One region of the Vibrio sp. SNU_ST1 genome, then DNA from elsewhere that is predicted to be linked to it. Evidence: predicted binding sites of a transcription regulator. Region 1 holds the regulator's gene; each other region holds the start of a gene.

Region 1 (6,343 bases):
CAATGTTAATTCTCGCTTTTCTGGGTTTAGCCCTAGTGATGTTTACTGCAAAAAGGAAGACAGGTTGCCTAATTACCCTTTCAGCCCTCTGTGGTATTTTCCTAATCGCTTTCCAGCCTGTTTCTAGTCAACTTTTAATGCCAATGGAAAGGCAACACACCGCTTTTTTACCTATCGATGATACCGTCGATTACATTATGGTTCTTGGAAGTGGTCACGTTGTTGATGACCAAATTCCACCAACATCAGAACTTAGCCGCACCGGTCTGATGCGCTTAAGTGAAGGGATTCGTATCTTACGTCTTTACCCTGGAGCTAAACTCATTTTGTCTGGCTATGGCGCAGGCACTGAAGTGAGCAACGCAAAAATGATGGCTAAAGTAGCGCTAGCACTCGGCGTGGCAAAACCCGATATCATTCTGCTTGAAACCGCGAAAGATACGTGGGAAGAAGCTCGTCAAGCCGCTGCATTCGTTAAGAACAAAAGAATGGTATTAGTCACTTCAGCGAGCCATATGACTCGAGCACTGAACGAGTTCAACGCTGCTGGCATGAAACCATTACCCGCACCAACTAATTACCTTGCACAAGAAGGCATTGTTGAACCATGGAATAAGTATATGCCTAAGGCTATCTATCTCGAGCAGACTGAGCGCTATTGGCATGAGACGATGGGATTAGTTTGGCAAAGCTTGCGAGATTGGCTAGACACAAGTAATGACCCTGTCGAGAGCAGTACTCAGATGATAAACAATTAAAAAATTCAGTAACAAAAAACCGAGGCATCATTGATGTCTCGGTTTTTTTACGTTCAAATATCGTTACTGAAATCAGCTTTCCACGGAAAATTAGTCACCAGCAAACATGTAACCTTCACCGTGAACCGTCACAAAAATTTGTGGGTTCTTAGGGTCAAACTCCATTTTTGCACGCATACGACGAATTAACACGTCGATAGTGCGGTCATTCGGCGCGTCTACTCGATGGCTGATCATATTCAAAATACGTTCACGGCTTAATACTTGGTTAGGGTAAGAAGAGAGTGCAACCAATAGTTCATATTCAGCTTTGGTCAATTTCACCGGCTCGCTGTTCTTGCTTAGCGCACGGCGAGGTATATCAAACGTCCATTCACCAAAACGAACCACAGATTCGTCTTCTGTTTGTTCTACCGCAACCGCTGCAGTTTTACGAGCAGCCGAAATACGCCACAAGAGGTTTTTAACTCGAACCAACAACTCGCGAAGTTCGAAGGGTTTAGTAACGTAATCGTCTGCGCCCATTTCAAGGCCAACGATCTTGTCAATGCTATCCGTGCGCCCAGTAACTAAAATTATTCCAATGTCTGATTGACTGCGTAATTCGCGAGTTAGCATCAATCCATCTTCGCCTGGCAAGTTGATGTCTAACATAATGAGGTCAACGTTATTTTCTTCTAACATTTTTCTCATTTGAGCCCCGCTTTCAGCTTCGCTCACTGTGTAACCTTCATTCTGGAAATATCCAACCAGTTTACTGCGGGTTACCACATCATCTTCTACGACTAATACGTGATAGCTCATCTACACCACTTTTCTTATTTAATAGTTTCAGTGACCATTCTATTCATAACTCGTAACAATTCTAGTACTACAGAAGATAAAAGCCAGAAACATGATTTTTTTTTGATACAAGACAATCTTAAACCTTGCTATTTGTCGCCCATCGCAATTCAATATAGGCATTACTACTAACGAGTAACTTTGCGTTTCGCAAATAACCTTGTTATTCAGCCTTGGTGTGCCTATACACAAATCACTCAACGATGCTAGGTATACACACACCACAAGACTAAATCAGGATCTAAGAAATGAAAGATACGAAAGCATTCAACGAACAACGAGCAGAAATATACTGGTGGCTATCAAGCTTGTTCGCTAAAGAGCTCACTCAAGAAGAACTCGATCACTACCACTCTGTTGAAATTCGTTCTTTCCTAACTGGTTTAGGCGAAAATGAAACACTAAAGCCGGCGATTGATAGCTTAGTGGATGCGCTAAACCGTCTACAAACACGTGAAGATGCTCAATTAGAATTGTCTGCTGACTTCTGTGACTTATTCTTAAAGACTGATAAACATGGCGCACTTCCTTACGCTTCTATGTATATCGGCCAGACAGGCCTTTTGAACGATAAGCCAGCAAAAGATATGGAAGAGATCATGGCTAAACACAACTTAGTGGTTAACCAAGACCTAAAAGAGCCCGCTGACCACATTGCTATCGAACTTGATTTCCTAGGTAATCTAATCATTCGTTCGAACGAAACGGATCTTGAAGAGGAACTAGAGAAATCCTTCACTGTTCAACAGCAATTTATCGAACAGCAACTGCTTACTTGGGTACCAAAGTTCAACGTTAAATGTCATGACATTGACACATTCGGTTTCTACGCTTCAGTCTCATCCCTGCTATTGGCATTCTGCAAATTAGACACTCAATACCTAGCTGGCGAATAAGCTTTTTTTGACGACTCGATAAATAAATTCAATAGAATTGTGACCATTCACCCGGATTTCTGGGTGAATTTTATTGCGAGTAATTTCTAGTCAGTCTAAAATTGTGACCGCAAACGATAAAATATGAAACATTCACGAAATGCTACACTTATTGAAGTTCAGAGCATTTCGGTGTTAAGACAAGCCGCTCAATAGCGGTTTTTTGTTTTTTAGCACTTTAGTACCCAAAGAGCCCTACAAATTTAAGCTCTTAGTTAGGTAGCTTAACGGCTACTTCATTCCGTACTTTGGGAAAGTAGCTTCTAATAGGATAAAAACATGGCCACTATAAAAGATGTCGCACGCTTAGCCGGCGTATCAACAACAACCGTTTCTCACGTAATCAACAAAACTCGCTTTGTTGCTGAAGCGACTCAAGAAAAAGTTAATAAAGCCGTAGACGAACTTAACTATGCGCCAAGTGCCGTTGCTCGTAGTTTGAAGTGCAATACAACACGCACTATCGGCATGTTAGTGACTCAATCAACTAACCTCTTCTTCTCTGAAGTTATTGATGGTGTTGAAAGCTACTGTTACCGTCAAGGTTACACTTTGATCCTGTGTAATACGGGCGGTATCTACGAAAAGCAACGTGACTACATTCGAATGCTTGCAGAGAAACGTGTAGATGGCATCTTAGTTATGTGTTCTGACCTAACTGAAGAACTAAGAGAGATGTTAGACCGTCACGCGGACATCCCTAAAGTTATCATGGACTGGGGTCCTGAGAGCTCTCAAGCTGATAAGATCATCGATAACTCTGAAGAAGGTGGCTACCTAGCAACCAAATACCTCATTGAGCGCGGTCACTCCAAGATTGCATGTTTAAGTGGCCACTTAGACAAAGCAGCATGTGTTGAACGCATCTCAGGTTACAAGCGCGCACTCAATGAAGCTAAGATTACTGCCGATGAAAATATGATCATCGAAGGCAACTTTGAGTGTGACACCGCTGTGATTGCTGCTGACCAAATCATTGAGATGGAAGATCGCCCTACCGCAGTATTCTGTTTTAACGACACAATGGCATTAGGACTGATGAGCCGATTGCAAGAAAAAGGTATTCGTATTCCTGAAGATATCTCAGTGATCGGTTACGACAACATAGAATTAGCTGAATACTTCTCTCCACCGTTAACGACGGTTCACCAACCTAAGCGCCGTGTTGGTAAAAATGCATTCGAAATACTACTAGAGCGTATTAAAGACAAAGACCACGAAAAACGCGTCTTCGAAATGCACCCTGAAATTGTTGAGCGAAGTACAGTTAAAACGTTAAATTAATTGATGTAATGAGTTTAGTTTAATCAAGCGCACCTTTAGGTGCGTTTTTTTTTTCAACAAACAAAATGCACTTACATGCATATCTCGAAGATCATTAATTGAAGCAATGTCACATTTTAAAATAAGAAGTGTGAGCCTAATTCAACAAAAACTTTATTCTAACAACCCAGTCACGCACAGGGCAAACCACTTGAAAAAGTGGGACGCAAAGCTTCCGGCCTAAACCACTCGTTGGTATGGTAGCGGGGTTACCGATGGCAAAATGCAGTAACTGCTAATACTTTAGTAATTTACAGCCTATTGACAATTTAATTGCAACATTTTGCTAATCTCTCGGACCTGCTTATTTGGTGGCGTAGTTCAAATACACCGAGATAAATAACATGGATAAACCGATACTAAAGGACTCAATGAAATTATTTGAGCCCCTAGGAAAAATTAAGTCACGCTCAATGTTTGGTGGATTCGGGCTTTTTGCTGATGACACAATGTTTGCCCTGGTTGTGAATGACCAGTTGCATATACGAGCTGACAAATGCACAACGCAACAATTCGAACAACAAGGATTTCAACCGTACGTCTACAAAAAACGTGGTTTTCCTGTCGTTACTAAATATTTCGCTTTACCTGAAGGCTTATGGCAAGACCAAGAGAAAATCTTGCAGCTTGCGACTACGTCTCTAGGTTTTGCTAAAGAAGAGAAAGCTGAACAATCTTCTGCTAAACCAACTCGACTCAAAGATCTGCCTAACCTTCGACTCGCTACCGAGCGGATGCTGAAAAAGGCAGGGATCGATTCTGTAGAACGTTTATATGAATCTGGCTCTGTAAACGCATTTAACGCCATCAAAGAATCGCATGCGTCTTCTGTCAGTATTGAACTTTTATGGGCGCTAGAAGGCGCGATCAATGGTACACATTGGTCTGTTATACCGCAGCAACGTCGTGAAGAGCTTATCAATCACGTCAATTAACATTGTCAGTGCAAACTATCTAGATAACTAAGCCGCATTCCTGCGGCTTTTTTTATATCTGGTGAAAGTTATTCTATGCTTTGCCTGTCTATCTATACTAATCGTATACATTGAAAAACTAATGGTATGCATTGAAAATTTAGAGGAAATATCAATGAGTAAAAAAATGATATTAGGTATTGTGTTGGTCATAACCATCGTCTTGTTAGGCGTCAATTTCGGCCAATACTTAACGCTTGAAAATGCGAAAACCCAACAAGCTGTTTTGAATGACTACATCGAGAGCAATTTCATTGCCGCCGCCGCTATCTACTTTGTCGCGTATGTCATGATTACGGCTTTCTCAATTCCTGGCGCCGCGGTTGTTACGCTACTAGGGGCTGCGCTATTTGGCTTCTGGAACAGTTTACTGCTAGTCTCTTTCGCAAGTGCCATTGGTGCAACGCTTGCGTTTCTAAGTAGCCGCTACCTGTTACGAGACTGGATCCAAACAAAGTTTGGTGACAAGTTAGCAACTATTAACAAGGGTGTAGAAAAAGACGGGGCATTTTACTTATTCTCACTTCGTTTGATTCCTGTTTTCCCGTTTTTCCTTATCAATCTATTGATGGGTCTAACACCGATGTCGGTAAGTCGTTACTACATTACGAGTCAAATCGGGATGCTACCGGGTACGGCTGTTTTCTTGAATGCCGGAACTCAACTCGCAGAAATTGATTCCCTTTCAGGCATCGTGTCTCCCTCAGTACTGTTGTCATTTGCCTTACTGGGTGTATTCCCAATTATTGCTAAATGGTTGATGAATAAATTTCGCTCAGCACCTGTCGCTGAGTAACGAAAATAACTAAATAGCTAAATAGCTAAATAACTAAATAGCTAACGCATGCAACCAAATAAGGTTCTATTTCAATGAAAATCTTCAGTGCATCGAATCCGACAGAAGCTCATATCATCTGTGGCTTGTTAGAAAGTGAGAATATTGCGTGTGAAGTCCGTGGTGAGGGTTTGTTTGGTTTAAAGGGTGAAATCCCATTTACCGAAGATACAGACCCTTACGTATGGTTATATGAGGCAGAACTCGCTAGTAAAGCCCGCACGATCGTCAATGACTACCAAAAACAGCAAGATTCAATCATCTATGAAGAGTGGCGTTGTGGTGAGTGTCATGAAATCAATGAAGCACAATTCGGGTCTTGTTGGCAGTGCGGCGCTGCTTCACCTGAATAGCAGAGCTTCAGTTATTACAGACACGATTCGATCAATACCTCCTCCAAATAAAAACGGGAAGCTAAATTAGCTTCCCGTTTTTATTTTAATTCTATTGAATCATCTGCTTTGATAATCAACCTAGAGAATCACTGGATTTGCTTTTGGATAAAAGCGATAGATTGTTGATTGAATTCTTCAGGATTTTCTACATTACATACATGCCCACAGTTGGCAATTTCTACCAACTCGCTCGACTCGTGCGCTTCGACCATTTCTTTAACAGGCTTGATGAACATGTAATCGCGCTCGCCCATCAAATACAAAGTCGGAATCGGCAACT
Region 2 (6,343 bases), 1.3 Mb from region 1:
GTAATCACTGTAAATAGCAACCAGTTGATTATCCATTGGAGGTGATACTGGGTCACCCTCTAAGGCTAATGCCAAGATAGGCACACTGGTTTTACTGTTTGACAGCAAACCTTGTACCTTGAGTGACCACGCCATCAATTGCCCAGAAAGACTATTGATATCAACGGCCCCTTTACCAAGACGCGAAGCCAACACATCTAAATGCATTTTAGGCATCTGTTTCAGTTTGTCAGCATGAACAAAGATATCGTGAATTGGCGCGCCTAAAGAGATACACGCTTTAAGCTTATGTTGCTCAAGGAAAGATAATCTCACCATAGCATTGCCACCAAAGCGGAAGCCAAACAAGCCAACCTTATGGTGATCGACCCACGGGATGTTAGGCAGTTCATTCAACACAGCTTGGTGAAGACAAGATGAGTCTTCTGTTAACGGCCAATGTGCACTGTGCCCTATCGATGGCATGTCTACCGTTAGCATTGCAATGTTCTTTGGTGCTAAGTAATCCCTAAACAAGCGCCACATATCGGTTTGCAAGCTATCTAGACCAGCGCTGACAATCACAACTGGTTGTGGTTTGTCTGTTTTGGTTAGATGCAAGTTCGCTTTGATCTTCTTGTTTTGGTATGGAATATCAATCTGTTTGACGATCAATTTGGTGTGTTTGATCGCTTCAGAATACGCCGCGTTCGCTAATACCTGTGCCTGAGCAGCAAGGTTATCGTTCTTTAGATGTGGGTAGCCCGCAATGCTAAAGCACAAAGAGGCAGAAAATAGCTCTTCAGCCATCTCTTCACCGTTCTTCTCGTTCGAACGATTTTGATGCTGCATCCCCAGTTTGGTCCATTCGTATGCCCAGTTACCACTTCGGTAACCCATGACCGTATCAAGCCACTCATCGATTGTACGAGAGTTATCTGATGACGCGATGCGAGCCAATACCGCTTCTTGCTCTATTGGATTAACGCCTTGCCATACCCACTGAAGACGTCTTAGGTTTCGGTACCATGATGAGTTTTGCTGTTCACGCTTCTCATCCAATAGCGCTTCAGAGCTTGGCATGTATTGTGTCAGCATTGAGGTCTCTTTGGCCTGCTTGTGCTTTACAAACAAGGTTTCCGAAAGGTTCGAGCTCGTTTCTTCTGATTCAGACATTGGGATACTTAATAAGAAATGGTTGTTACTAATCATATAAAAAAAAATGACCCTATAAAGGGTCATTTCTCAAAAAACTAAGTTTACGCTTATTTTGACTTGCGATTTACCGGCTCAACGTAGCTTAGGCTAGTATCCCAAGGTTGCTCAATCCATGTGTCTTGAGCGATATCAACGATGTACTCGTCTAGCAAATCAGCACCAGATGGCTTTGCACACACAGCGATCAGTTTCGCTTTCGGATACATTTCACGAAGCTTGCGTGCAGTGTCACCACTATCAACAAGATCTTCAACGATTAGGAAGCCTTCGCCGTCACCTTCAGGTGCTTTAACTACTGTCATATCACGTTGGTGATCGTGGTCGTAGCTAGAAATACAAATCGTATCTACGTGACGAATACCTAGCTCACGAGCCAAGATTGCACCAGGAACCAAACCACCACGGCTCACTGCCCAGATGCCTTTCCACTGTTCTGCTGGCATTTGCTTTTCTGCTAGTTGACGGCAGTAAGTCTGCATGTTGTCCCAAGTGATAACGAATTTGTTGCTCATAGTATAAAACCTAATAATTTTGTCATGTTATTAGAGGCTATTTTAAACATAGCCTCTTCAGCGATTAAGCAGAAATCTAGACGATTAAGCGAAAGTATATTTAAGAATAAAGATAGCCGACATTACCCACACAGCCGGTGAAACGTCGCGACCTTTACCACTTAGCAGCTTAATTGCAGCGTAAGCGATAAAGCCGAGTGAGATACCCTCAGCGATAGAGTACGTCAACGGCATAAGCAGGCATGTTACCACGACTGGTGCTGCTTCCGTAAGATCACGCCAATCAATACCAACTAGGCCAGACATCATCAAAATTGCTACATAGAACAATGCACCTGATGTTGCGTAGGCTGGAATCATGCCTGCAAGCGGTGAGAAGAAAAGAGCCAGTAGGAACAAGATACCAACAACAACCGCTGTTAGACCAGTACGACCACCTTCTGCTACACCCGCAACACTTTCAACGTAAGAGGTTGTGTTTGATGTACCTAGCAATGCACCAATAGATGTTGCAGTAGAGTCTGCAAGCAGTGCTTTGTTTAGGCGCGGTAGCTTACCGTCTTCTTTGATTAGGTTTGCTTTCGTTGCAACACCAACCAGAGTACCCGCTGTATCGAATAAATCGACGAACAAGAAAGCGAATACTACTGAAATCATACCGATTTCAAATACAGCAGAAAAATCAAGCTGCATGAATGTAGGTGCAAGGCTTGGTGGTGTCGACATGATGCCGCCGTATTGAACGTCACCAATAGCAATACCAACAGCTGTGATAGCTAGAATCGCAATCATCACTGCGCCTTTCACACCGCGATGAACAAGAGCAATCGTAAGGAAGAAACCAAGCGCGCCTAAGATAGGAGCAATCGCGGTAATATCACCCAGTGAAACTTTCGTTGCTGGGTTAGAAACAACAATGCCAGCATTGCTTAGCGCAATAAATGCTAGAAAAAGGCCGATACCTGCAGAGATACCAACACGCAGAGACATAGGGATCGAGTTGATAATCCATTCACGGATCTTAAAGATACTTAAGAAGATGAAGATCACGCCTGATACGAAAACCGCTGCCAGAGCAACTTGCCACGTATAACCCATACCCATTACAACAGCGTAGGTAAAGAATGCATTCAAACCCATGCCTGGAGCTTGCGCGATTGGGTAGTTAGCAACAAAGCCCATGATGAAACAGCCAATAGCAGCTGCTAAACAGGTTGCTACAAATACAGCGCCATGGTCCATACCAGCATCAGCTAGAATCATTGGGTTTACAAAAATGATGTAAGCCATTGTTAGGAAGGTTGTTAGACCTGCGATGATTTCAGTGCGCACATTGGTGCCATTTTCACTGAGTTTGAATAGCTTTTCGAACATTATCGAATCCTATAAGGGTAAAAAGTAAACGGTTGCGTAATCGATTGGCTGTGGATTATAAAGTTATCAAATAACAAATTCCAGATAGAATTAAGGCTCTAATCGATCTTTATCAGAATGCTGTATGAAACAGAGCGATTAAAAACAAAAACACAAACGATAAAAAAATCATTAAAAACAAAAGCTTAACCTAAAATCGATCAATATAATTAGTTGGTTATTTTTTCTACCATCGGCTATTTTCATTGAGAATCTAGCTAATAAATTCTGAATTCAAACCCACAATAGTTATGTATTTTTCAACAGGATCAGTAATAAGGCGCAAATTGACATTTCGGCGTTTAAAAAACAACCATGCAGAACAGCAGAAAAAGTGATAAGCGTAAGCGGTTTGGAAAAGTAGCAGGCAAAAAAAACGCCACTCAAAACTGAGTGGCGGTAGAATCTGTCAACCAAAAGGGCTGTAAAAGAATTCCAATATATAGGGGTGAACAAAACTGTTCGAGTTACATGCTTACGGTATTAGTAACCAAAGCTTGTAGGGTATGCAAAGTTGCTAGTGTAAACAGAGCTGTTAATCCAGAACATTGCAGATGGTAAACCTTTCATAACTATCACCTTAATAAATCAATAAAAAAAACGAATTTGATTTCTCGGTTCCTTGGAGGCGATAAAACGGACTCATCCTTTGAGCATTTACTCTTCATCTCAGAAGTTGGTTGTTAATATACCCCAAAGAAAAAAGATTACAAGCATTTTTTGCCATACGTCACACTTTTGGCTATTTATGGTTATTCTTCAAACTCACTTTCGTAATAAAATTACAGAACAGAATTAAACAACCGTTTGCTCGTGCCATTTATAAGCATCAAGGCGCTTAGTCATAATCAGGTGGACAAGATCGCTTTCAAAATTTGAGCTATTTGAGGTTTAGAACCGCTACTCGTCAAAACGCTCAAGTGGTATGCTGTTGCCATCAAAACAGACCCATATTTTAGATTTTTGTTCTAGGTTTTTACCAATACAAAACCTAAATATATGGTTATCAAATAAAAAAGGAGTCATCCGTGTCTGAATTCCATTCTGAGATCAGTAAATTGTCCCCTGCCCCTATTTGGCAGTTTTTCGATAAAATTTGTTCAATCCCGCACCCTTCGAAACATGAAGAAGAGCTTGCTCAATACATTATTGCTTGGGCAACAGAGCAAGGCCTAGATGTACGTCGTGATCCAACGGGCAACGTATTCATCAAAAAGCCTGCAACGGCGGGTATGGAAAACAAAAAAGGTGTGGTGCTACAAGCTCACATCGATATGGTTCCACAAAAGAACGAAGACACAGTTCATGACTTCGCTAAAGACCCAATCCAACCATACATTGATGGTGAGTGGGTGACAGCCAAAGGTACAACACTTGGCGCTGATAACGGTATGGGCATGGCTTCTTGCCTAGCGGTTCTGGCTTCAAACGAAATCCAGCACGGCCCTATCGAAGTTCTACTAACCGTAGATGAAGAAGCAGGCATGACTGGTGCTTTCGGTCTTGAAGCCGGTTGGTTAGAAGGCGATATCCTTCTTAACACCGATTCTGAGCAAGAAGGCGAAGTGTACATGGGCTGTGCTGGAGGTATCGACGGCGCAATGACATTTGAAATTGCACGTAACGCGATTCCAGCTGACTTCGTAACACGTAAGCTAACGCTAAAAGGCCTAAAAGGCGGTCACTCTGGTTGTGACATCCACACAGGTCGTGCAAACGCAAACAAACTGCTTGCTCGCTTCCTTGCGGGTCACGCAAAAGATCTAGACCTTCGCCTCGTTGAATTCAAAGGTGGTAGCCTTCGTAACGCGATCCCTCGTGAAGGTTTCGTAACGGTTGCGGTTCCTGCTGAAAACCAAGAGAAACTAGCTTCGCTATACAACTACTACACAGAGCTGCTTTCAACAGAGCTAGGTAAAGTAGAAGACAGCATCGTGACTTTCAATGAAGAAGCTTCTGTAGAAATGGGCGCACTTGCGTCAGCAGACCAAGCTCGCTTTATCGCGGCACTTAACGCATGTCCAAACGGCGTGATTCGTATGAGTGACGAGATTGAAGGTGTTGTTGAAACGTCTCTAAACGTAGGTGTTATCACAACAGAAGAGAACTCAATCACAGTGCTTTGCCTGATCCGTTCTCTTATCGATTCAGGTCGTAGCCAAGTAGAAAGCATGCTTCACTCTGTTGCTGAACTAGCAGGCGCTAACATCGCGTTCTCTGGTGCTTACCCAGGTTGGAAGCCAGACGCTGATTCAGAGATCATGCACATCTTCCGCGACATGTACGAAGGTATCTACGGTCACAAGCCAAATATCATGGTTATCCACGCTGGTCTTGAGTGTGGTCTATTCAAAGAACCTTACCCGAACATGGATATGGTTTCTTTCGGCCCAACCATCAAGTTCCCTCACTCTCCTGATGAGAAAGTGAAGATCGATACCGTTGAGCTATTCTGGAATCAAATGGTTGCACTGCTTGCTGCAATCCCAGAAAAAGCATAATTCGATAAACTGTCGTGTTTTCCAATAAATAGGGCTCTTCACTAAATAGCACCTTTCAGTAAACACCGTTTATCGACACAAAATAAAACAGGTACTCCATGAGTACCTGTTTTTGTATCTAAGATTAGCAATCAAACAAATGATTAAGCACGTGAAGCCGCGTAGCTTTCTAGCTCATCAATTGAAGTCTGTGCTACTACTTCTCCATCAATGAAATAGGTCACCACCTCACCATCGCGAACACCAATCAATGTCGCACGCTCACCAGACTGGTAAGTGATGTCCATTTGGATCGTGTTTTCGTCGATCTGCTGCATTTGACCTTTCTCAATCATATCAGCACTCGTAATAGGACCCACTGGTGCTTCAGTAAGTGACTTATCAAGCTGATGGTTGATATCAAGGTAAGTATCAGTCTTAGTATCAAAGATGTGCGGAGCACCCGTTAGTGGGTTGCTACCAGTCCAGAACTCTAGTGAGTTGAATACTAGGTAATCCGCAGCAACGGTTAGACCATATGCAGGTGCAAGTAGAATGTTCAAACCACCACGAGCGTAACGGTTATCAACGGCCTTGATGTTGAACTTCATTAGGTAACCGGTTACTGCGTTACTACCAACACAGCCAGATAAAGCAACAGATACCACCGCGAGTGCTACGATTTTTGAAATTGTTTTTTTCATTTTGATCTCAATTTATGAATTTGGCCGCCAGAAAATG
Region 3 (6,343 bases), on a different replicon from region 1:
CATCACTGTCCTCGAAAAATCAGCGCAATACTATATATTTTATAGACCTATTAATGTGATCTTTACCCAAAACCTATAACAAGACTTGCATATTACTTTGGTTTCAATGAAATATATTGCAATTGGGGTGTTAATTGAGCCGTTAGAGCTGAGAAGTAGATGACCTGTCCGTCAATATGGTGGGGCAAAGTACAGACAGGCTATTCTAGATAAAGCGGATTTTTAGCCTATGTCTTGTCTTAATTAACTTAAGCCAACGATGTTTCCTTTGCTATCAATGTCCAACGACATAAAAGCTGGTTTATCAGGCAGGCCTGGCATGGTCATTACATTGCCGCACAGCGCGTAAATAAAGCCAGCACCAGCACACAGCTTTAGCTCCCTAACGGGTACGTCAAACTGAGATGGTGCACCTTTTATGTGCGCTTCAGTGGAGATTGACAGTGGCGTTTTTGCCAAACAAACCGATAGGTTGCTGTAGCCGTGTTGTCTAAACTCCGCCAACTGTTTTTTGGCAAGTGGTGATAGCGAGATACTTGCTGCGCCGTATCCAACTTCAGCGACTGCCATCAGTTTCTCTTCTAAGCTTTGCTCTGAGTGATATAAAGGTTCAAATTCACTGTCATGTCGGCAGGCCTTTATCACTGCGTTAGCCAACTGAGTTGCACCTTCGCCACCTTGGCCAAAGGCTTCACTCACTTCAACGCTCACGTTTGGATAAAAATCGGTGATCATCTGTTTCAAAGCGTCGAGCTCTTGAGCTGAGTCTTGTGGGAATCGATTAATCGCAACGACGGTAGGCACTTGGTATTGCTTAACGTTGTTGATATGCCATTTAAGGTTTTCAAAACCTGCAGTGAGCGCGTCTTGGTCATCATTAAAGATTGAGTCTGGTAGCGGAGTTCCCGGTCTCAAATCGTATAAACCAGAGTTGGCTTTTAATCCACGTAATGTTGCGACAATGACTGCACAATCGGGCTTTTTGTTCGATGCTTTCACTTTTATGTTACACGCTTTCTCAAAACCCATGTCCGAGCCGAAGCCACCTTCGGTCACGACAAAGTCACTTAGTTTTAACGCAATCTTATCGGCAATAATAGAAGAGTTACCGTGTGCGATGTTAGCGAAAGGCCCTGCGTGGATTAGGGTAGGAACCCCTTCAAGGGTTTGCATTAATGTTGGCTCTATGGAGTCCTTCATTGTGACGGTCATAGCACCTGCTACGTTGAAGTCATCTGCGGTTAATGGCAAGCCTTGGTTATTGTATGCGAGTACCACTCGCCCGATGCGTTTTCTTAAATCTTGAAGGTCATCAGTTAGAGCAAGAATTGCCATCAGCTCTGAAGCCGCTGAGATATCAAAGCCATCCTCGCGCTCAAAGCCATTAATTGTTTTGTCTGCTTCGTTCTTGCCAACCGTGATCATGCGTAATGCACGGTCATTATGGTCGAGAACACGTCGCCATACGATTCTGCTTGGGTCGATATCCAGTGCTTTTAAGCCCGAACGCGCTTCAAAGGCGTCTAAACCTTCACGCTGCTCATGATACAAACGAGCGTCAATAGCGGCAGAGGCGAGGTTATGAGCGACGGTTACGGCATGAATGTCGCCAGTCAGGTGAAGGTTCAATTGCTCCATTGGGGCAACTTGTGAATAGCCACCGCCGGCAGCACCGCCTTTTACACCAAATACCGGGCCCATTGAAGGCTGACGAATGCAGGCCATAGCGGATTGGTCAATCTTTGCTAGACCTTGTGCTAATCCGATAGTGGTAACTGTTTTGCCTTCGCCAAGAGGCGTTGGTGTGATAGCGGTCACCACGACCAATTTACCATCTTGTTGGTTGGCGAGGCGCTCAAGTGATGTGAGAGACACCTTAGATTTGTATTGCCCTAATGGCTGATGTTCATTGTTTTGAAGGCCAGCTTGCTTGGCAACCTCACTGATGTTTTTAAGGGGAGTAGAGCGACAAATATCAATATCAGACAGCATATTTGATCCTTATATCAGAACCGAAAGGTAGTACGTAAACGTTTGCGTGGCGATAGTACTGTATAAATTTGCCAAGTAAAGGCAAACCACATCAATTATGTGCTGGAAGATAACAGATCTAAAGAGTCATTGCGCAAGATCAAATCTTAAACGAGCAAAATATTCGATCTGATTACCTTCAGTTGCAATTATATTGAGGTTGAATACAAAAAGGGCTGCATATAGCAGCCCTTCAAGGAGTGGGTAATCTAACTTGGCGTTAACCTCTAAGAGTTAACTACCTAATATGGTCGATTAACGATCCCAGTATGTTTCTTCTAAGCTATCTTCGCGTTCAGGTAGTGCACGAGAAAGACGAGGAGAGTGCTGAGTCAACACTTCATAGCTTACACGGTTTGCATACTTACAAATTTGAGATAAAGACGAGTAAGTTAGGCAAGTGTGCTCGTGTTTTTCCGAGTTTGGTACATTCACGTGGTGGTAGCTGTTCGCTGCCATGTCGTGTAGTAGTGCAGAAAGTGCACCATCACCAGCGCCGTTTGTATTTTTAATCTCACGCGGGCCACCAAGGTAAGGGCCAATGTGAGAGTATACTTTTACTGGATCTTTACAGTCTTGCTTACGCATAGCTCGGCTGAATTCGAATTTATTGAACTCAGGGATGTTACCCGGTAACAATGGCAGGGTGGTTTCGCGTTTCGCTAGCTCATCTGTGTAACCTGCCATGTATAAACCTATAGGGCCTGCAGTACAGAGAACTAGGTCAACCCACTCAAGTGCTTTGTTAGCAGCTAGAAGCGGATCTTTTTCACCCGTTAACGCTTCACCCTCGTCTTCGTTCATCGCGACAATGGTTACGTTCTCTTTCAGGTATTCTTGCCACCATTCAGCGTTGCCTTCGATCACGTACTTAGTACCAAGTGTTAGTACTACTGGTACATTGTGCGCTTTCGCGTATTCGATCGCTTTTTGTACCGCTTTTGGCATCGGGTCTTCAGGCTTGCCGCGCATTAGGTATGAAGATACAACCAATGCAGATGCTTTCTCGAAAACTTTTTCAGGAATGCTTTCAGGAAGCAGTTGGTTCATGTGGCCTTCATTGATTGCAAACGTACGTTCACCATCTTCAGAAATAAGTGTGTAGCAACGACCAATAGGACCATCAACAGTTTGAAGGTGGTTTAGATTCATACGAGAAGAAGTGCGGCAAAGGTAACGATAGCCAAATGAGCCAACTTCAATCTTCTTCGACATAACGCCAAGCAATACAGATTTACTGTCTGCCAGTACGGAATAGTTGTGCAGTGTGTTGCCAATAGTATCGCCAGGGTATTGATGCGTGATCAAACCGCGCTCAACTAACTCTTCATATAACGCATCTGCTTTACTCTCTTCCAATACCAGTGAGTGACCTTTACTCAGCTCGTATTTTTCAAGGAACGCGTTATCAACACGGGCTTCGATATCAACAATCGTTTGACCAACACCGACAATCGTTGCGCGGTGAAGCTTAGGCGTTTGTTGCATTTGGTTGACCAACGGATCACGTGCGTGAGTTGGAAAATAGTGTTTAGATTTACGCTGTCCAGGAAACTTCATATGAAAAATACAGTGAAAAAATTTTGCCGCATAGTATCACATTTTGTTTCTGATTCTTTCATTTTTATTACATTTAGAATCACCTGCACAATGTCTGTACAGGTGATTTTACTTACTTTTGGCTAGAGGGTATTTACGTGAGACTATTCGGCTGGAACTCGTGTTGCAGGGTCAATGTAAGCCTTTGTACCCCAAAGTGGAACGGTTGAAAGGCTATGCTTGAAACTGCCTTCTGTTTCTTTAGTGGTGTATGACAAGTAGAGCAGCGATTGATTGTCTGCATCGTAGATTCGACGAACCTTCATTGTTTTGAAGAAGATACTTTTTGATTGTTTGAATACCACTTCACCAGATTTGCTTTTGTCTATTTTAGCAATCATTTCTGATGTAATTTCACCGGTTTGACGACAAGAGATAGAGCTATCGCTTGGATCAGAAAGGCTAAGGTTTGCTTCGATTGATGCGATATGACAAGTCACACCTGCGATTTTGTCGTCATCTAAAGAAGACATCTTGATATCTTTCATTGTGAAGAATCCAAGAGAGACGTCGCCAACCTCGTTGTCCGAACAGCCTGCCAACATTGTGATGATACCCGCTGCTATTAAGGCTTTTTTCATGAGAAGTCCTTTTTATTTATAGAGTTCTGTTTACTATAAGGATATTGAAACTTGAATACGAGTGTAGAGCTTTTCGTTAAGTTCTTAAAGGATGTTGTTGGAGAATGGAAAATATGAAGTATTTAAAGTACTTGTTGGCCTTGGTCATGCTCTGTATGCTCTGTGCTTGTAGCTCGGCACCTCAGTCGAATATATGTCTTCCAAGTAGCTGTGACATTTGGGGATACTAACCGTAGGTACTAAAAGAATGAATAACGAAATACCTGAAAGTGCAAAACAGAAAAATCAATGGCTGTTTAGTCAACTCGATATTGCCTATCCCGCAAAAGAGAGCTTGCTAGGCCGACAACTTTATCAAAGCAAACTCCCATCCAAGACATACCAACTCCTCGCTCAAGATCAAACGCCTTCACAAATTGATGAACTGCATAAAGTCGATTTCCATAAGCTGACCGTACTTTTCTCACTTAACCAAGCAAGTGTTTACCAAGATGAAGCCGAAAGGGCATACATGCTAGAGTTCTTGAGTCAGATTATGTTATCTGACGAACATGTCTTATACATAGGGACTCAAAATGGTGATGTTGCAGCGAGCGCTATCGTAACAGAAGCTGAAGATTCTCTGCTCATTTCAGACGTTGTTGTTGAAAGTGGTCAAAGTATCAACGGTTTTGCTAAGCAGTTACTTGATTTTTGGGCACAAGATCATGCTTCTCACGATAAAGTATGGGTCGAGAACTAAAGATTCTTTGAGGAAGCGTTAATCTAAGTACAATACCCTGTCTTATTAAAAGGGTGTTGTATGTGCAAGCTATTGTTCTCAATCGCTGTATTGTGTGTTAGCGCTTTTTCCTCTCACAGTTTTGCTAATGGCTGGGATATCAAGCGCATCCTAGTTTTACACTCATACGAACCTTCTTACCAATGGACTGCTGATTTCCAAAAAGGGATAGACAGTGCGTTCAGCCAATCTCAAACCGAAGTTAAGCTTTCAATCGAGTATTTGGATTCAAAGCGTGTCCATAGCCCTGAGTACTACGATTCTCTTGCGAACTACTTACGTACCAAGTATGCCGGTTATAAGTTTGACGGCGTCATTGCGGTTGACGACAATGCTGCTAACTTCCTTGAATCTCTGCCTAATTTGATCGATCGCTCCACACCTGTCGTTGCTGCCGGTATTAACGATTTCAGTACAGACATGTATTCGGTGTCTGATAGAGCAACTGTGCTTTATGAGAACGATCAGATAGACGTCAATATTAAGCTGATCTCTAAGTTAAGACCTAATCTCAAGAAGCTCTATTTCATTAATGATTACAGTGTCACTTCTGAGTTAATTCACAAAGATATGAATCGTGTGATGACGGAGTTCCCTAATATCACTTTGGTTGAAATACGCGATCTATCGTTAGTGCGTACCCGTCATTTTTTGGAAGGTATCTCTGCTGATGACGCGGTTTTGCTCAGTCATTACAACACCGAATTGAATCGAGGCGTGTACCACACTTACCAAGAGATTGCGGATGCATTGTCTAAAGCAAGTGCTGCTCCAGTGTTTGCTTTGTGGCAGTTCTATATTTCGGGAGATGTACTTGGTGGCTATGTGAATCACTCTAAAAGCATGGGTGAAGAGGCCGTTAACGCGCTAGATAAGTACCTACCACTTGGTTTCAACGAACCTTTAACTCCAGGTGATAACAAACGTTTTGTTTTCAATTATCCAGCGATGAAAAAGTTCGGCATCCGTGAGAGTACGCTACCTGATGAGGCTGTATTCATTAATGAGCCTTCATCCTTTATTCGTAAAAACTTTCAGTTGCTATTGGGTCTGTCGATGGTCATTGCGGGTTTGAGCCTGATTATTTTGATGCAGTTTGTCACTCTACGCCAAAAGAAAGAACTGGCTAAAAAGAGCAAACGAATCTTAAAGCTTCAGAAGCAAACACTGAATATTCAAAAAGATATGATTCATGTTCTCGGAGAGGCGATTGAAACTCGCTCTGGCGAAACCGGTAATCACGTTAAGCGTGTCGCCAAATTGTCTGCGTTGCTTGCTAAGTATCGAGGTTTGAGCCATCGCGAGGTCGAGATGATTGAAATCATCAGCCCAATGCACGATGTGGGTAAGA
Region 4 (6,343 bases), 470 kb from region 1:
CATTCCATTTCCGCTTTATGATTATGTTCCCATCCTGAAGTAAGAGAACCATCAGGATTAATAACTTTGACATCAGCAGCATGAAGGTCACCTATCATATCCAGATCATGATTTGTAAAAGCGACTAAATCCATTTTGTCGTACCGAGCTACATTGGCCGCTTCGAGCGTCTTTTCAGCTTCATACATTGCGACCTTTTCTTCTAGCTGGTTAATCTTTGCTTTTAATACCTTAACATCATCATTTCCAGCAAAAGCAGATGCACTGCTTAAAGAGATAAGTAGAGTAAGTGGGAGTAAGAAATTTTTCATTGGATCTTCCTAGTATTGTAAGTATTTGCTTGACGAAAATCATTCTAATTCCATTACATTTAAAGAAAAACCATCACACTAAGAAATGATTATTCTCCATTTAAGAATAATCGTGAGACTTATGATTCGATAACTCAATTATCATGAACTTACAGAGCAAAGAATATAAATTGGTTAATGACTGACTAAATGAGTAATCATTCCGGCGAATCCCCTACAAATGAATTCGAACTTAACAGCTCCTATCATCTCGAAATAACGACTCTCACCACTAAACAAAAAAAAGCGCAAACCTTTCGGTCTGCGCTTTCGTTAGCTTTTAAAACGATTCGTTTAATGAATCAAATTAACCCACATTCTTACGTGCGTTTTGGAACATACGCATCCAAGCACCATTCTCGCCCCAACCTTCTGGAGACCAAGAGTTAGCAACCGTACGGAATACACGCTCTGGGTGAGGCATCATGATAGTCACACGGCCATCGGTCGTTGTTAGGCCAGTAATAGCATTTGGCGAACCATTCGGGTTGTTCGGGTATTGTTGCGTTTGGTTACCGTTGTTATCAACGTAACGTAGAGCAACCGTACCTGAATTTTCAATCGCGTTTAGGTGGTCGTTGTCACGCACTTCTACGCGGCCTTCACCGTGAGAAACTGCGATTGGCATACGAGAACCTTCCATACCGTTGAAGAACACAGAATCAGACTTCTGAACTTCAACTAGGCTGAAACGAGCTTCAAAACGCTCTGATTCGTTACGAACGAAACGTGGCCAGTACTCTGCACCCGGAATCAGTTCACGCAGGTTAGACAACATCTGACAACCGTTACACACACCTAGCGAGAAAGTATCTTCACGCTTGAAGAAGTTTTCAAATTGGTCACGAGTAGAATCGTTAAACAGAACTGATTTAGCCCAACCTTCACCAGCACCTAGTACGTCACCGTAAGAGAAGCCACCACAAGCCACAAGGCCGTTGTACTCTTCTAGTACCGCTTGACCCGTTAGGATATCGCTCATGTGAATATCAGTCGCTTCGAAGCCTGCGCGGTCGAATGCTGCTGCCATTTCAACGTGAGAGTTAACCCCCTGCTCACGTAGAATTGCCATCTTAGGCTTAGCGCCAGTGTTGATAAACGGTGCAGCGATGTCTTCGTTAACGTCGAAGCTTAGTTTCACGTTCAGACCTGGGTCTGAATTGTCTTTCTTCGCTTCGTGTTCTTGGTCTGCACAGATTGGGTTATCACGTAGACCTTGCATCTTGTGCGTCGTCTCAGCCCAGATAGTACGTAGTTCAGTACGGTTACGTTGGATTACAACGTCTGCACCAGACTTAATCACTAGCTCATCAGATGCTTCAACAGAGCCGATTACGTGTGAACACGCTTCTAGACCGTTTGCAGCAAGTGTAGAAAGAACAGCATCTAGGTCATCGTTACGAACTTGAATTACCGCACCTAGCTCTTCGTTGAAGAGTACTGCTAGCGTATCTTCGCTGTTCTCTGATGCAGATAAAAGCGCTGCAATATCAGCATTAACACCACAGTGACCTGCGAACGCCATTTCAGCTAGCGTTACGAATAGACCGCCATCGCCTTTATCGTGGTAAGCCACAACTTGATCGTTTGCTACTAGTGCTTGAACGCCTTCGTAGAAACCTTTTAGTTGCGCTGCGTTGTCTACGTCTGCTGGCTTATCACCAAGCTGCTTGTAAACTTGTGCAAGCGCTGTTGCACCTAGACGGTTTTGGCCGTTACCTAGGTCGATAAGAACTAGAGAAGAATTACCTTTGTCAGTGCGAAGCTGCGGCGTAATCGTCTTACGAACGTCTTCAACACGAGCAAACGCAGTGATAACAAGAGATAGCGGAGAAGTGACTTCTTTCTGTTCGCCGTTCTCTTCCCACTTGGTCTTCATCGACATTGAATCTTTACCCACTGGGATAGTTAGACCCAGTGCTGGACATAGCTCTTCACCGACAGCTTTCACCGCTTCGTAAAGACCTGCATCTTCACCAGGGTGACCCGCTGGAGACATCCAGTTAGCCGACAATTTAATGTGTTTGATATCGCCGATGTTCGTCGCTGCGATGTTAGTGATTGCTTCACCAACCGCTAGACGAGCTGATGCGCCAAAGTCTAGAAGTGCCACTGGCGTACGCTCACCAAGAGACATCGCCTCACCGTGGTAAGAGTCGTAACTTGCTGCCGTTACAGCACAGTTAGCTACAGGAACCTGCCATGGGCCAACCATTTGGTCACGAGCAACAAGGCCAGTTACCGAGCGGTCACCGATAGTGATAAGGAATGTTTTCTCTGCCACTGTTGGTAGGCGAAGAATACGGTCAACCGCTTCGTTTAGTTCGATACCAGAACGGTCAATCGCAGGATTGTTTGCTTTTAGCGTTTTCGCATCACGGTGCATCTTAGGTGTTTTACCTAACAGGATGTCCATTGGCATGTCGATCGGCGTGTTGTCGAAGTGTGAATCTTCTAATTTAAGATCACGTTCTTCTGTTGCTTTACCCACCACTGCGTAAGGTGCGCGTTCACGTTTACAAATCGCGTCGAATGTTGCCATGTCTTTATCAGCAACCGCCATTACGTAGCGCTCTTGAGATTCGTTACACCAGATCTCAAGTGGGCTCATGCCCGGCTCATCGTTTGGCACGTCACGTAGGTTGAAGATACCGCCACGCTCGCCGTCGTCTACTAGCTCAGGAAGGGCATTCGAGATACCGCCTGCGCCCACATCGTGGATGAATGCGATTGGGTTCGCATCACCAAGCTGCCAACAACGGTCAATCACTTCCTGACAACGACGTTCCATCTCTGGGTTTTCACGCTGTACAGAAGCAAAATCTAAATCTTCAGAAGAAGAACCAGAATCCATTGAAGATGCAGCACCGCCACCAAGGCCGATGTTCATTGCAGGACCGCCAAGAACGATTAGGCTCGCACCAACTGGGATCTCTTTCTTCTGAACATGATCATCACGAATGTTACCTAGACCACCAGCCAGCATGATTGGCTTGTGGTAACCACGTACTTCTTCACCTGCGTGAGAGTTTACTTTCTCTTCGTAAGTACGGAAGTAACCCAATAGGTTTGGACGACCAAATTCGTTGTTGAATGCTGCTCCACCAAGAGGACCTTCAAGCATGATATCCAAAGCAGTAACGATACGGCTTGGCTTACCAAAGTCAGTTTCCCAAGGTTGAACGAAGTTCGGGATCTTAAGGTTAGATACAGAGAAAGCAACCAGACCCGCTTTTGGTTTACCACCAATACCAGTCGCGCCTTCATCACGGATTTCACCGCCTGAACCTGTTGATGCGCCCGGCCATGGAGAGATTGCCGTTGGATGGTTGTGCGTTTCAACTTTCATCAAGATGTGTGTTTTCTCTTGGTGATAGTTGTACTGGCGAGTTTCTGGATCTGGGAAGAAACGACCGACTTCAGAACCTGTCATTACTGCTGCGTTATCTTTATAAGCAGACAGAACGTGTTCTGGTGTCGTTTCAAAGGTGTTCTTAATCATCTTGAACAATGATTTTTCTTGCTTAACGCCATCGATAGTCCAATCAGCGTTAAAGATCTTATGACGACAGTGCTCTGAGTTCGCTTGTGCAAACATCATTAGCTCGATATCAGTCGGGTTACGACCTAGCTTCTCGGTGAAGCTTTCAAGAAGGTAATCGATCTCATCTTCTGCAAGTGCAAGACCTAGGGTAACGTTTGCTTTTTCAAGCGCTTTACGTCCGCCAGTTAATAGGTCAACTTCCGCATAAGGAGCAGGCTCAGCCACGGTAAATAGTGCCGCCGCTGATTCGAAGTCAGTGAAAACCACTTCCATCATACGGTCGTGCAGGATTGCTTTCAGCTCAACAAGTTGAAGCTCAGAAAGTTCAGCAGAGGTTTCAATGTAGAAAGCAGTACCGCGCTCTAGACGTGACACTTTAGCCAGTCCACAGTTGTGTGCGATATCTGTTGATTTTGAAGACCAAGGCGAGATAGTGCCCGGGCGTGGCGTTGCAAGTAGCAGTAAACCTTCAGGTTCATGCTCTTCAATCGTTGGACCGTAAGTCAGTAGCTTTTCTAGCTTCTCAACTTCAGACTCATCTAAGTCTGCCGTTAGATCAGCAAAGTGAGCAAACTCAGCGTAAATACCTGTTACAGGTAAGCTTAATTCACGACAAAGCTCTAAAAGCTTGTTAACACGAAACTCAGATAGAGCTGGGGAGCCACGCAAAATTCTCATGTGCTTAGGTCTCTTATGCAGTTGATTAAGGTAGTATTGGAATAAATTCAGTGGGTTATAGGAACAACCTAACTGTTTTCTTCGAAGCTATTCCCGAAGGTTGCCAAACCTATGCCGATTCCACCTCTTCAATGCGAGCGCATTATAAAGCATTTCTTTTTGTGACGTAACACCAAAAGCAACCGTTTGCGTGATTTTTTTTATCTTTCTGCGTAAATGGTACTTTTGCTGCATTTATCAGCACTTTTACAACTGTTTAAATAAACCTGCTTTGCCAGCCTTGCGGGGTTTGGTATAAAGGGGCTTCCACTTTTCGAGATTTCATTTTGATGCCTAAATTTACGCTCATCTTTTCGTCTAAGTTCCTTCTGCTTGCCATTGCCCTAGTTGGGTTGGCTGGATGCCAGATTGAGTCAGAACCTAAAAGTGTCCTTGAGCAGATACGAGAGCGAGGCGTTCTTCGCGTCGGCACCCTAAATAACCAACTCTCTTATTACATTGGTCCCGATGGCCCTGCTGGTTTGGATTACGAGTTAGCTCGTGAATTTGCGCAGGAGCTTGGTGTACAGCTTGAGATTAAACCCGCTTATCGTTTATCCGGCCTATTCCCAGCCTTAAAGAAAGGCGAGATCGATCTTATCGCGACAGGGTTAACGCAAAACAATAACCTGACACGCGCTTATCGCGCCGCGCCCGCCTATTACTATGTAAGCCAACAAGTGGTGTATAAAAAAGGACAGTGGCGCCCAAGAAACCTTCAACAACTGATCAAGTTCGAGAATAAGCGTCAAGCTGATTTCGTAAAAGCACAAACTGAATCAGAAGAGCCTGCATCTACCGAAACATTGACGCCATCTTTGGTGGTAGTGAAGGACTCACACTTTGAGCCAACGCTAAAACAGATCCAGAACAAGCACGATGACTTTATCTATGATGCAATAGGTAATGCTGACATCAACGACCTGCTAAAGGAAGTCTCTACTGGTGAGCGCTTGTTTACTGTTGCGGACTCGATTGAGTTGTCGCTCGCACAACGTTTATACCCAGACGTAGCCTTAGCTTTTGAGCTGACAGAAGATCAACCTATCTCTTGGTATTTACAAAAGTCTGAAGATGAAAGCCTTTATGCATTACTGATTGAGTTCTTTGGTAACCTAAAACAGTCTGGTGAACTGGCTTCACTGGAAGAAAAATACATCGGCCATATCGGCACCTTTGATTACGTTGATACTCGTGCATTTATCCGCGCATTGGATAGCAAGCTGCCAAAATGGTCTCCGCTGTTTCAGAAGTACTCACAAGAATTTGACTGGCGCTTGATTGCAGCTTTGGCATACCAAGAGTCACACTGGAACCCGGTCGCGCGCTCTCCAACGGGTGTTAGAGGCATGATGATGTTGACACTGCCTACTGCGAAGAGCGTTGGTGTAACCAATCGTCTCGACCCGAAACAGTCGGTACAAGGCGGTGTTGAATACCTGCGACGTATCGTGAATCGAGTACCAGATTCAATCACTCAACACGAGAAGATCTGGTTTGCGCTTGCCTCATATAACGTAGGTTACGGGCACATGATGGATGCTCGTCGCTTAACCAAAGCACAAGGCGGAGATCCTGATGCTTGGGGTGATGTGAAAGACAGACTTCCTCTGCTAAGACAGAAGAAGTACTACAGCAAAACTCGTTACGGGTATGCGCGTGGTGATGAAGCAAGGAATTACGTCGAGAACATTCGCCGTTATTATCAGAGCATTATTGGCCATGTAAATAA

The links. Region 1 encodes PurR, which represses purine synthesis genes. Its sites were predicted from a motif close to TNANGNAAACGTTTNCNTNA; they were not measured.
Region 2: the regulator PurR is predicted to act here: its motif matches at 3,104-3,123, upstream of Q5H80_RS10915 (NCS2 family permease).
Region 3: the regulator PurR is predicted to act here: its motif matches at 2,023-2,042, upstream of Q5H80_RS18130 (formate--tetrahydrofolate ligase).
Region 4: the regulator PurR is predicted to act here: its motif matches at 4,747-4,766, upstream of purL (phosphoribosylformylglycinamidine synthase).

Annotation. Positions count from the first base shown of each region.
Region 1 covers NZ_CP130748.1:1,149,605-1,155,947, reverse strand. The annotation lists gene elyC (envelope biogenesis factor ElyC) at 1-758, shown strand, start outside; gene torR (two-component system response regulator TorR) at 849-1,562, opposite strand; gene torD (molecular chaperone TorD) at 1,850-2,497, shown strand; gene purR (HTH-type transcriptional repressor PurR) at 2,816-3,820, shown strand; cyclic di-GMP riboswitch class I at 3,991-4,076, shown strand; gene Q5H80_RS05130 (TfoX/Sxy family DNA transformation protein) at 4,204-4,794, shown strand; gene Q5H80_RS05125 (TVP38/TMEM64 family protein) at 4,949-5,629, shown strand; gene Q5H80_RS05120 (DUF2007 domain-containing protein) at 5,704-6,021, shown strand; gene Q5H80_RS05115 (alpha/beta fold hydrolase) at 6,150-6,343, opposite strand, start outside.
Region 2 covers NZ_CP130748.1:2,497,655-2,503,997, forward strand. The annotation lists gene frsA (esterase FrsA) at 1-1,155, opposite strand, end outside; gene tet(34) (oxytetracycline resistance phosphoribosyltransferase domain-containing protein Tet(34)) at 1,245-1,709, opposite strand; gene Q5H80_RS10915 (NCS2 family permease) at 1,794-3,083, opposite strand; gene Q5H80_RS10920 (aminoacyl-histidine dipeptidase) at 4,151-5,623, shown strand; gene Q5H80_RS10925 (DUF3332 domain-containing protein) at 5,767-6,306, opposite strand.
Region 3 covers NZ_CP130749.1:835,391-841,733, reverse strand. The annotation lists gene Q5H80_RS18135 (diguanylate cyclase) at 1-3, opposite strand, end outside; gene Q5H80_RS18130 (formate--tetrahydrofolate ligase) at 244-1,992, opposite strand; gene Q5H80_RS18125 (inosine/guanosine kinase) at 2,287-3,591, opposite strand; gene Q5H80_RS18120 (CreA family protein) at 3,735-4,211, opposite strand; gene Q5H80_RS18115 (hypothetical protein) at 4,459-4,953, shown strand; gene Q5H80_RS18110 (HD domain-containing phosphohydrolase) at 5,014-6,343, shown strand, end outside.
Region 4 covers NZ_CP130748.1:676,453-682,795, reverse strand. The annotation lists gene Q5H80_RS02990 (ester cyclase) at 1-311, opposite strand, end outside; gene purL (phosphoribosylformylglycinamidine synthase) at 658-4,572, opposite strand; gene mltF (membrane-bound lytic murein transglycosylase MltF) at 4,902-6,343, shown strand, end outside.